DNA from 2 places in the Stenotrophomonas sp. PS02301 genome. Region 1 is predicted to be linked to the other one. Evidence: predicted binding sites of a transcription regulator. Region 1 holds the regulator's gene; the other holds the start of a gene.
What was found. Region 1 encodes HrcA, which represses chaperone genes, less so after heat shock. Its sites were predicted from a motif close to TTNGCACTCNNNNNNNNNGAGTGCNAA; they were not measured.
Positions count from the first base shown of each region.

Region 1 (6,600 bases):
CACGTCGCCCTGGCGCGAGAGCGCCTCGGCTTCATCGACCAGCGTCTGCCAGCGTGCCGCGGTCTGGCGGACCTGGGCGCGCTCGGCGTCGTTGCGGGCGAAGGCATCCAGCAGCGAGAGCTGCGAGGGGCGCGAGAGCAGCGCCTGCTGTTCGTGCTGGCCGTGGATCTCCACCAGCATGCCGGCCAGCTCGGTGAGCTGGGTCAGCGTCACCGGGCGGCCGTTGATGAAGGCGCGCGAGCCACCGTCGGCGCGGATCACCCGTCGCAACTGGCACTGTTCTTCGTCGTCCAGCTCGTTGTCGCGCAGCCACTGGCGCGCCGGCGCGTCGGCCAGCGGCGCGAATTCGGCCGAGAGCTCGGCGCGCGCGGCACCGTGGCGGACCACGCCGCTGTCGGCGCGCAGCCCGGACAAAAAGCCCAGCGCGTCCACCATCAGCGACTTGCCCGCGCCGGTTTCACCTGAGACCACGGTCATGCCGGCGCCGAATTCCAGCTCGGTGGCGCGGACGACCGCGAAATCCTTGATCGATAGATGTCTAAGCATGGTCTACGTTGTACACGAGGGGTGTCTCCAAGCCGCGCACGCTAGCATGGGCCGGGGGCGTCTCCAATGACTTGCCAACGCCCCGTGCAGCCATTATCTAAGTGGGCGTCTCACAGGCTGATTCCATGCATCCTTCCGCGTCCCATCTCGCCCCGCGCGCCCGCCATCTGCTGCGGACGCTGATCGCGCGCCACATCCAGGATGGGGAGCCGGTCGGCTCGCAGACCCTTGCCCGGCATGCCGGCCTGGACGTCAGCCCGGCCACGATCCGCAACATCCTGGGCGACCTGGAAGACCTCGGCCTGCTCAGTTCGCCGCATACCTCGGCCGGCCGGGTGCCGACCGCGCACGGCTACCGGGTGTTCGTGGACAGCCTGGTCAAGATGCAGCCGCCGGGCGAGGGCGAGCTCAGCCGCCTGCGCACCGAGCTGGCCACCGGCACCGGCACCCAGGCCCTGCTCGGCAGTGCCTCGGAGCTGCTCTCGGCGATGAGCCATTTCGTCGGGGTGGTCAGCGCCCCGCGCCGGGAGCAGTTCGCGTTCCGGCATATCGATTTCGTGGCGCTGGACGCGCGCCGGGTGCTGGCGATCCTGGTGTTCGCCGACAACGAGGTGCAGAACCGGGTGATCGAGCCGCGCCGCGGCTTCAATCCCGGGGAGCTGGAGCAGGTCGCCAACTACCTCAATGCCAACTGCGCCGGTCGGCCGCTGGCCGAGATCCGGGCCCGCCTGCTGCTGGAGCTGCGCGATGCGCAGTCGGAAATGGAGCAGTTGCTGGCGCACAGCATCGAGCTGGCCGAGCAGGCGATGGTGCCGCCGGCCGATGACATGGTGCTGGCCGGGCAGACCCGCCTGATGGGCGTGCAGGACCTGTCCGATCTGGAGCGCCTGCGCGAGCTGTTCGATGTGTTCGCCAGCAAGCGCGAGATCCTGCAGCTGCTCGAGCGCACCATCCAGGCCCCGGGCGTGCGCATCTTCATCGGCGAAGAGACCGGGGTGATGCCGCTGGAGAGCGTCTCGCTGGTCACCGCCCCGTACTCGGCCGATGGCCAGGTGCTGGGGGTGCTGGGGGTGATCGGCCCGAAGCGGATGGCCTACGACCGCATGATCCCGCTGGTGGAAGCCACCGCCCAGGTGCTGGGGGCCGCGCTGGGCTCGCCCGCTGGCGGCGGATTGTCCCGCGATCGCGCATAAAGCGGCCCTGGACTCTTGAATCCCGTAGCCGCGCCCACATAGGGGTGGGTGGAGGCGGAGAGTCACCGCCAAGGATCCGGAAATGAACCAAGATCAGTCAGATATCGCATCCCAGAATCCCGCCGGCGAGCCCGGCGCTGAGCCGTCCCTGCAGCAGCAGCTGGACAGCCTGCACAACGAGCTGGCCCTGCTGCGTTCGGAGTCGCTGCGCGAACGCGCCGACCTGGACAACCAGCGCAAGCGCGTTGCCCGCGACGTGGAACAGGCGCGCCGCTTCGCCAACGAAAAGCTGCTTGGCGAGCTGCTGCCGGTGTTCGACAGCCTCGATGCCGGCCTCAATGCCGCCGGCAGCGAGCCGAGCCCGCTGCGCGAAGGTCTCGAACTGACCTACAAGCAGCTGCTCAAGGTCGCCGCCGACAATGGCCTGACCCTGCTCGACCCGACCGGCCAGACCTTCAACCCGGACCACCACCAGGCCATCAGCCAGGTCGACGCGCCCGGCGCGGCGCCGGGCAGCGTGGTGCAGGTGTTCCAGAAGGGCTACCTGCTCAACGACCGCCTGCTGCGGCCGGCGCTGGTCGTGGTGGCCCGCGACTGACCCACGGGTCGGTCCGCCGGGCCAGGCCCGGCGGTTCGACCGGACGCTGAACGCGTTGGGTCGCCATCGGACACTGTGTTTGATGGACGGCTTGAAAGTGTCCGCAGCGTCCCACACATCCCATTCATAACCCGGCAGCTGCCGGATGTACCCAGAACTTTCAGGAGTCTCCCTCATGGGCAAGATCATTGGTATCGACCTCGGCACCACCAACTCGTGTGTGGCGATCATGGACGGCGGCAAGGCCCGCGTCATCGAAAATTCGGAAGGCGATCGCACCACGCCCTCCATCGTCGCCTACACCAAGGACGGCGAAGTCCTGGTCGGCGCCTCGGCCAAGCGCCAGGCGGTGACCAACCCGAAGAACACCTTCTACGCTGTCAAGCGCCTGATCGGCCGCAAGTTCACCGACGCTGAAGTCCAGAAGGACATCGCGCACGTGCCCTACGGCATCCTGGCCCATGACAACGGCGACGCCTGGGTCCAGACCAGCGACGGCAAGAAGATGGCCCCGCAGGAAATCTCCGCCCGCGTGCTGGAGAAGATGAAGAAGACCGCCGAAGCGTTCCTGGGTGAGACCGTCACCGAGGCCGTGATCACCGTGCCGGCTTACTTCAATGACAGCCAGCGCCAGGCCACCAAGGACGCCGGCCGCATCGCCGGTCTGGAAGTCAAGCGCATCATCAACGAGCCGACCGCTGCTGCCCTGGCCTATGGCCTGGACAAGGGTGACGGCCGTGACCGCAAGATCGTTGTGTACGATCTGGGCGGCGGCACCTTCGACGTGTCGATCATCGAGATCGCCAACGTCGACGGTGAGAAGCAGTTCGAAGTGCTGGCCACCAACGGTGACACCTTCCTGGGCGGCGAAGATTTCGACAACCGCGTCATCGAATACCTCGTCGACGAGTTCAACAAGGACCAGGGCATCGACCTGCGCAAGGATCCGCTTGCCCTGCAGCGCCTGAAGGATGCCGCCGAGCGCGCCAAGATCGAGCTGTCCACCAGCCAGCAGACCGAAGTGAACCTGCCGTACGTCACCGCTGACGCGTCGGGTCCGAAGCACCTGAACATCAAGCTGACCCGCGCCAAGCTGGAAGCGCTGGTGGAAGACCTGATCAAGAAGTCGATCGAGCCGTGCCGCATCGCGCTGAACGATGCCGGCCTGCGTTCGAGCGACATCGGTGAAGTGATCCTGGTCGGCGGTCAGACCCGCATGCCGAAGGTGCAGCAGGCGGTGACCGAGTTCTTCGGCAAGGAACCGCGCAAGGACGTCAACCCGGACGAAGCCGTGGCACTGGGTGCTGCGATCCAGGGCGGCGTGCTGGGCGGCGACGTCAAGGACGTGCTGCTGCTGGACGTGACCCCGCTGTCGCTGGGCATCGAGACCCTGGGTGGCGTGTTCACCAAGATCATCGAGAAGAACACCACCATCCCGACCAAGGCCTCGCAGGTGTTCTCCACCGCCGAGGACAACCAGTCGGCCGTGACCGTGCACGTGCTGCAGGGTGAGCGTGAGCAGGCCCGCTTCAACAAGTCGCTGGCCAAGTTCGATCTCTCCGGCATCGAGCCGTCGCCGCGCGGCCTGCCGCAGGTGGAAGTGTCCTTCGACATCGACGCCAACGGCATCCTGCACGTGTCGGCCAAGGACAAGAAGACCAACAAGGAACAGAAGGTCGAGATCAAGGCCGGTTCGGGTCTGTCCGAGGACGAGATCGCACGCATGGTCGCCGACGCGGAAGCCAACCGCGAAGAAGACAAGAAGTTCCATGAGCTGGTCCAGGCCCGCAACCAGGCTGATGCGCTGATCCACGGTACCCGTACCGCGATCACCGAACACGGCAGCAAGGTCGGTGGCGATGTGATCGGCAAGGTGGAGTCGGCCCTGGCCGATCTGGAAATCGCGATGAAGAGCGATGACAAGGCACAGATCGAAGCCAAGTCGAAGGTGCTGGAAGAAGCCGGCCAGGCCCTGTTCGCGGCCTCCGCGGCGGCCGAGCAGGGTGGCGCGGCACCGGGCCCGGATGCCGGTGGCAACAGCGGCGCGCACGATGATGTGGTCGACGCCGAGTTCACCGAAGTCAAGGACGACAAGAAGTCCTGATCCGGACACGACACGGGACGTTGCGCAGGCAGCGTCCCGTTGTCATATCCCCCTTCTGGTCCTGACAGCCGTATCCCGGCCTGTCGGGGCGCCCGGCGAAAGAGCGGACCTGGTGCCGCTCTTCCGCTTTGACGAATCCCGACTTCCGGAACCCGATTCAAGTTATGAGCAAGCGCGATTACTACGAAGTGCTGAGCGTGTCCCGCACCGCCAGCGATGAAGAACTGAAGAAGGCCTATCGCCGTTGCGCGATGAAGTTCCATCCGGACCGCAATCCGGGTGACAACGAGGCCGAGGCCGCCTTCAAGGAATGCAAGGAAGCCTACGAAACCCTGTCCGACGGCAACAAGCGCCGGATGTACGATGCCCACGGCCACGCGGCGTTCGAGCACGGCATGGGCGGCGGTGGCGGTGGCGGTGGTCCGGGTGGCCCGGACATGGGCGATATTTTCGGTGACATCTTCGGCAACATCTTCGGCGGTGGCGCCGGTGGTGGTGGTCCGCGCCAGGCCCGTCGTGGCGCCGATATCGGCTACGTGATGGAGCTGGACCTGGAAGAAGCGGTGATGGGCGTGGAGCGCCGCATCGAGATTCCGAGTCTGGTCGAGTGTGATGACTGCAACGCCAGCGGCTCGGAAGATGGCAAGGTCGAGACCTGCTCGGTCTGCCGTGGCCAGGGCCAGGTGCGCATCCAGCGTGGCATCTTCGCGATGCAGCAGGCCTGCCACCACTGCAACGGCCGTGGTCAGATCATCCAGAACCCCTGCAAGACCTGTCACGGCAATGGCCGTGTCGAGGAAGACAAAGTGTTGTCGGTCAAGGTGCCCGCGGGCGTCGACACCGGCGACCGCATCCGCCTGTCCGGTGAAGGCGAGGCCGGTCCGGCCGGCACCCCGGCAGGCGATCTGTACGTGGAAGTGCGGGTGCGCGAGCACGCCATCTTCCAGCGCGACGGCGACGACCTGCACTGCGAAGTGCCGATCCGCATCTCGCAGGCGGCCCTGGGCGATACCGTCCGTGTGGCCACGCTGGGCGGTTACGCCGAAATCCGCATCCCGGCCGAGACCCAGACCGGCAAACTGTTCCGCATGCGTGGCAAGGGCGTGCGTTCGGTGCGCAGCCGCAGCGAAGGGGACCTGTACTGCCGCGTGGTGGTGGAGACCCCGGTCAACCTCACCCCGGAGCAGCGCAAGCTGCTGGAACAGTTCGAAACCACCTTCACCGGTGAGGAAGCGCGCAAGCATTCGCCGAAGTCGGCGACCTTCATCGATGGCGTGAAGGGCTTCTGGGACCGGATGACGTCTTAAGCGTCACGGGTTCCTGTGAACTACCGAAGGCCCCCTGGAAACAGGGGGCTTTTTTGTGCGCGGACGGCGGTGTGTGGTCCGCGCGCGGAAAAGCGGGCCTCTCCGGGCCGCCGGTGCTCTCGACACGGTCCCCCGCTCGACCCACCTTCCGCCGCGCCTGGAGAGACTCACAGGCGTAAAATGTCGGCATGAACGAATCCCTCGAAAGCCACCTGGTCCACGGCCGCCGCCAGCGCCCGGACGGTCCGTCGCCGGTCGACGTCATCTCGGTCCAGTCCCAGCTGGTGTACGGCTATGCCGGCAACAGCGCGGCTGTGCCACCGCTGCGCGCGCTGGGCGTGCGCGTGGCCGAAATCCCCACCACGCTGCTCAGCAACGCGCCGTTCTATGAAACCACGCGCGGCCGTGTGCTGCCCTCGGACTGGTTCGCCGACCTGCTGCTCGGCGCCGGTGAGCGTGGCCTGCCGCAGCGGGCGAAGATGCTGGTCTCCGGCTACTTCGGCAGCGTCGGCAACGGTGCGGCCTTCGCCGACTGGCTCGATGCGGTGCTGCCGTCCTCGCCGCAGCTGCGCTACTGCCTGGACCCGGTCATTGGCGACACCCACACCGGCCCTTATGTCGAGCCGGGCCTGGAAATCGTCTTCGCCGAGCGTCTGTTGCCGCATGCCTGGCTGGTCACGCCCAATGCCTTTGAACTGGGCCGCCTGACCGGCATGCCGAGCCTGGCCCAGGACGATGCGATCGCCGCCTCGCAGGCGCTGCTGGCGCGTGGCCCGGAGTGGGTGCTGGCGCACAGCGTCGGCGGCGATCCGGGCCAGCTGGTCACGCTCGCGGTGAGCCGCGACGCGATCT
Region 1 covers NZ_JASCOO010000012.1:45,621-52,220, reverse strand. The annotation lists gene recN (DNA repair protein RecN) at 1-546, opposite strand, end outside; gene hrcA (heat-inducible transcriptional repressor HrcA) at 672-1,739, shown strand; gene grpE (nucleotide exchange factor GrpE) at 1,822-2,337, shown strand; gene dnaK (molecular chaperone DnaK) at 2,513-4,441, shown strand; gene dnaJ (molecular chaperone DnaJ) at 4,606-5,748, shown strand; gene pdxY (pyridoxal kinase) at 5,937-6,600, shown strand, end outside.

Region 2 (5,892 bases), on a different contig from region 1:
CGGTGGTGCTGGCAAAGCCCAGCGAGTTGGGCCAGGTGTGTTCGCGGTTGTAGGTCAGCCCGCTGCCGGTGCCCGCCCGCCCGCTGACCTTGGTGTAGCTGCGGTTGCGGTAGGCATCGAGGATCTTGCCGCTGTTGTTGGGATCTTCGTCGGCGATTTCCAGGATGGTCCAGGTGCTGGTGCCCGAGCCGCTGTAGGGATAGGCGGTGTGACCCTTGATGGTCTCGTGCAGCGAGCAGCGCAGCTGGCTGGGGGTGGAGGTGTTGACCCGGGCGTAGTACTCCCCGGGCGTGCCGGGGTTGCCCGGATCGGGCGTGGTGGCGGTGGCCACGGTGAAGGCGATGCGTGTATCGGCGGCCGGGTGGGCGCCCTGGGCATCCTTCACGCGGGTGGCGCGGATGTCGAAGCGGCAGGCTTCCCCCGCCACCAGCGCGGTGTTGGTGGCCAGGGTGAAGCGGGTGCCGGTGGTCGGGTGGCTCAGCGCGACCGTGCCGGACTGGCCGCAGCTCAGCGCGAATGCGCCGCTGGAGAGGGTGACCGGCTCACTGAAGGTGACGCTCAGGTCGGCGGCGGCCGGGAAGGTGCTGGCGCCCTGCTCGGGGGTGGTGGCAGTGACCGAGGGCGCGGAATTCGGGCCGGTCGGGCCGCCGCCGCTGAAGGTCTGGCCGTGGTTGCAGGCGCCGAAGGTCTGCGTGGCCGATTCGGCCCAGGTGAAATGGGCGTACTGGCTGCCGCTGCCGGTCAGCTGCAGGGAGGTGCCCGGGGCGGTGCTGTTGGTCTCGCTGACCGGGATGTTCTGGCTGGTCAGGCCTGCCGCGGGCCCCCCGGCGGCGGTGATGGTGCCCTCGTAGCTGAGGAACTGGACCACCTTGCCGCCGGCATCGACCAGGGCGATGCCGTCGTTGGGACCGTTCTGGATCCCGTTGGTCGGGTAGCTGACGGTGGCCAGCCGGGCGCTGCCGCAGCTGGCGGTGCCGGCCGGGACCGCGTTGTTGGCGTAGACCGCGGCAGCCGAAGGGTTGCTGCCGTTGTAGAGGTAGAGCCGGTAGCCGGACAGGTCTTCACCGGCGGTGGCGACCACTTCGATCGCCTCGCCGACGTCCCCGGCGGGGGTGCTGTCGTCGTAATGCAGTTCATTGATGAATACATCGGCCCGGGCCGGGCTGGTGGCCAGCACCAGCAGGCAAGCCAGGGACAGCGGCGTCAGCAACCTCATCTACGGCTCCTTGTGATTGGTCAGTGCCGCTCGAATCTACGCAATCCAGATGACACATCGATTGGTCTGTCGGATTCGACCTTTCGCATTGAGAACTGCGTCAAACATTCACGCGCGGGCCCGGATCGGCAAAAAAAACCGGCCGCCTGCCCTTGAAAGGGGTGGGGCCAGCACCATCTCTGCTCTGTCCCGCACCGTCGGGTTTTTTCGTGAGCGTGGCTGGCAGTCGCCCTGTGCGAGTGCTAACATCGCCAGACTTTCCTAGACCAATCAACAACTTAAAAGGGTCTCACATGAGCATCAAGCCGCTTCATGACCGCGTCGTAGTCAAGCCGATCGAAGCCGACGAAATCTCGTCCGGCGGCATCGTGATTCCGGATTCCGCCAAGGAAAAGTCGACCAAGGGTGAAGTCGTGGCCGTCGGCCCGGGCAAGCCCCTGGACAACGGCAGCGTGCGCGCGCCGTCGCTGAAGGTCGGTGACAAGGTCATCTACGGCCAGTACGCCGGCAGCAGCTACAAGTCCGAAGGCGTCGAGTTCAAGGTCCTGCGCGAAGACGACATCCTCGCCATCGTCGGCTGAGTGATGCGGCCGGCCCCGTGCCGGCGCTTCCGCACTTCCTCCCGTTCAAGCAGCCGGGCATCGCCCGGCTCTACATAAAAAGGTAATCGCAATGGCTGCCAAAGATATTCGTTTCGGTGAAGACGCCCGCGCCCGCATGGTTCGCGGCGTCAACGTTCTCGCCAATGCCGTCAAGGCCACCCTGGGCCCGAAGGGCCGCAACGTCGTGCTCGAAAAGAGCTTCGGCGCGCCGACCATCACCAAGGACGGCGTCTCCGTCGCCAAGGAAATCGAACTGGCTGACAAGTTCGAGAACATGGGCGCGCAGATGGTGAAGGAAGTTGCTTCGCGCACCAACGATGACGCCGGCGACGGCACCACCACCGCCACCGTGCTGGCCCAGGCCCTGATCCGCGAAGGCGCCAAAGCCGTCGCTGCCGGCATGAACCCGATGGACCTCAAGCGCGGTATCGACAAGGCCGTGATCGCCGCCGTCGCCGAGCTGAAGAACATCTCCAAGCCGACCGCTGACGACAAGGCGATTGCCCAGGTCGGCACGATCTCGGCCAACTCGGACGAGTCGATCGGCAACATCATCGCCGAAGCGATGCGCCGCGTGACCAAGGAAGGCGTCATCACCGTTGAAGAAGGCTCGGGCCTGGACAACGAGCTGGACGTCGTCGAAGGCATGCAGTTCGACCGTGGCTACCTGTCCCCGTACTTCATCAACAACCAGCAGTCGCAGACCGCTGACCTGGATGATCCGTACGTGCTGCTGCACGACAAGAAGATCTCCAACGTGCGCGACCTGCTGCCCGTGCTGGAAGGCGTCGCCAAGGCCGGCAAGCCGCTGCTGATCATCGCCGAAGACATCGAAGGCGAAGCGCTGGCGACCCTGGTGGTCAACACCATCCGTGGCATCGTGAAGGTCGTGGCCGTCAAGGCACCGGGCTTCGGCGATCGTCGCAAGGCGATGCTGGAAGACATGGCCGTGCTGACCGGCGGCACCGTGATCTCCGAGGAAATCGGTCTGTCGCTGGAAAAGGCGACGATCAAGGACCTGGGCCGCGCCAAGAAGGTGCAGGTCTCCAAGGAAAACACCACGATCATCGATGGCGCCGGCGAGAAGGCCAACATCGAAGCGCGTGTCACCCAGATCAAGACCCAGATCGAAGACACCTCCTCGGATTACGACCGCGAGAAGCTGCAGGAACGCGTGGCCAAGCTGGCCGGCGGCGTTGCCGTGATCAAGGTCGGTGCCTCGACCGAAATCGAAATGAAGGAAAAGAAGGATCGCGTCGACGACGCCCTGCACGCGACCCGTGCAGCCGTTGAAGAAGGCGTGGTCCCGGGCGGCGGCGTTGCGCTGGTTCGTGCGGTCACCGCGCTGAGCGGCCTGAAGGGTGCCAACGAAGACCAGAACCACGGCATCCAGATCGCCCTGCGCGCGATGGAAGCCCCGCTGCGCGAAATCGTGGCCAATGCTGGCGAAGAGCCGTCCGTGATCGTCAACAAGGTCAAGGAAGGCACCGGCAGCTTCGGCTACAACGCCGCCACCGGCGAATTCGGCGACATGCTGGAATTCGGCATCCTGGACCCGACCAAGGTGACCCGTTCGGCGCTGCAGAACGCAGCCTCGATCGCTGGCCTGATGATCACCACCGAAGCGATGGTTGCCGAAGCCCCGAAGAAGGATGACGGCGCTGGCGCAGCTGGCGGCGGCATGGGCGGTATGGGTGGCATGGGCGGCATGGACTTCTGATGTAGATGCCGGCCTTCGGTCGGCACGCATCGGAGCGGTAGGTACCAACTGTTGGTCGGTACCCGCCATGCGCCAACGCAGTACGAAGAACCCCGCCGGAAGGCGGGGTTTTTTTGTGCGCGTATCACGGGCTCACAGCGCGCTGGTCGGCGCCTGGATCTCATCCTCCAGCCAGCGCAGGAATGCCGCGATGGCCGGGTTCTCCTCGGCGCCGGGCAGGGTGACGGCGTAGTACGCAAACTGCGTTGGCCACGGCTGATCCAGTACGACGGCCAGCCGCCCGCTGGCGACTTCGGATTCCACATACAGGTCACGCACCAGCGCGATGCCCTGGCCCGCTTCTGCGGCGCGGATCAGCAACACGTCATCATCGAACGCCGGGCCACGTTCGATGCGCGGATCGGGCGGCAGACCGAGCGCGCGGAACCACAGCGACCAGTCGCTGCGGTCGGAATCCTGCAGCAGCGGGTACTGCAGGCAGTCCATGGCCGAGTGGATCGGCCGGCCCTCGGCGAGCAGCGCCGGGCAGGCCACCGGCAACAGCACGGGTGCCGCCAGCGGGCGTGAGACCAGGCCGGGATACTCGCCGAGGCCGTGGCGGATGGCGATGTCGATGCGATCGCGACGCAGATTCGCCAGCGCCGATGAGGCCTCCACACGCACTTCGATCGCCGGGTGGCGTTCGGTGAACCGGCCCAGCCGCGGCACCAGCCAGGACGCGGCGAAGCTGGGCACGGTGCTGAGGGTGAGGGTCTGCCGCGCGTGGATGGCGTCCAGCGTGGCCATGCTGTCCTGGATCTGATCGAACGCGCGCAGCAGGGCCGGGTGCACCTGTGCGCCGGCCGGGGTCAGTGCGACCCCGTGAGGGGTGCGGGTAAACAGCACAACGCCGGTGCGCGCCTGCAGCAGTTTGAGCTGCTGGCTGATCGCCCCCGGGGTAACCCCCATGACCGCAGCAGCGGCCTTGAGGCTGCCATGACGACCGGTTTCGACGAAGGCGCGCAGCGCGAGCAGGGGAAGGACGGCACCCATGACCTTAGATTTTCTCTCTTGGCAGTGCAGGAAGAATCGTTCTACAGAGCGCGTTGGCCTGCGTAGCATCGTGATCATGTTGAATCGATGTCGTTTAGTCCAGCTGCATTGATCCAACACTGCTACGCGAACCCCGCCCGCTGTTCCGCCTGCCAAGGAGACCGCTGTGTCCCCCGTTTCGCTGCACCTGTACACCGACAGCTCGCCCAACGGCTTCAAGATCACCATCGCGCTGGAAGAACTCGGCATCCCTTACGTACTGCATCACGTGCGTATCGACGAAGGTGAGCACCGCCATCCCGATTTCCTGCAACTGCATCCGCACGGCCGCATTCCGGTGCTGGTCGACGAGGCGACGGGTATCACCGTGTTCGAATCCGCCGCCATCCTGCTGTATCTGGCCGAGCAGAGCGGACGGCTGTTGCCCGACGCGCCACGCGCGCGCTGGGAGGCCATCACCTGGTTGATGTTCCACTCCGCCAGCGTCGGGCCGATCCTGGGGCAGCGTGTCCATGTCGAGATGTTCGCCGACGCGCCCTACGCACCCGCCATCGAACGCTACCGGCGCCTGAGCGCCGAGTTCTTCGCCACCCTGGACCAGCACCTCACAGGCCGCTCATGGCTGGCAGGCGAGGCGTATTCAATCGCCGATATCGCCGGCTATGGCTGGACCCATATCGCTCGGCTCATCGGCTTCGATTTCAGCGCTTACCCGCACTTGAGTGCATGGCACCTGCGCATGTCACAGCGGCCCGCGGTGCAGCGCGGCGTGCAGCTCCCCGAACCGGCCACCGGCCCCTGACCCAGGAACGACCACGATGACCCTCTCGACCGATATCACGGCGGTGCAGGCGCCGCAGACCGGCGCATCCGCACCGGCGTTCGCCCGCCATGCCGGTTACCAGCGCATGTTCCGCGAGGGGACGCTGACGCTGGGTGTGTTCCTGCCCCTGCGTTTCTATCAAGGCGACATGCAGGTGCTGGCCGGGCAGGCGGATCTGGTGAGCCAGCTCGACCGTGACGGCTTCGCTGCGGCCTGGGTACGCGATGTACCGTTGTTCGACCCGTTGTTCGGCGACGCCGGGCAGGTGTTCGATCCGTTTACCTATCTGGCCTTCCTGGCGGCGCGCACGAAGCGGCTGGCGCTGGCCACGGGCAGTGCGATCTTCTCGCTGCGCCACCCGATCGATCTGGCCAAGTCGGCCACCACCATCGACCAGCTGTCCGGTGGGCGGCTGGTGCTGGGCATCGCCTCCGGCGATCGTCCGGTCGAATTCCCGGCGTATGGCCTGGCGCATGCGGACCGCGGCGAGCGCTTCGCC
Region 2 covers NZ_JASCOO010000001.1:125,439-131,330, reverse strand. The annotation lists gene QMX81_RS00705 (endonuclease) at 1-1,216, opposite strand, end outside; gene QMX81_RS00700 (co-chaperone GroES) at 1,510-1,797, shown strand; gene groL (chaperonin GroEL) at 1,889-3,538, shown strand; gene QMX81_RS00690 (LysR substrate-binding domain-containing protein) at 3,671-4,570, opposite strand; gene QMX81_RS00685 (glutathione S-transferase family protein) at 4,737-5,372, shown strand; gene QMX81_RS00680 (LLM class oxidoreductase) at 5,389-5,892, shown strand, end outside.
Region 2: QMX81_RS00700 (co-chaperone GroES) is a predicted target of HrcA. The motif match lies at 1,436-1,462, and genes of this name have one in related genera.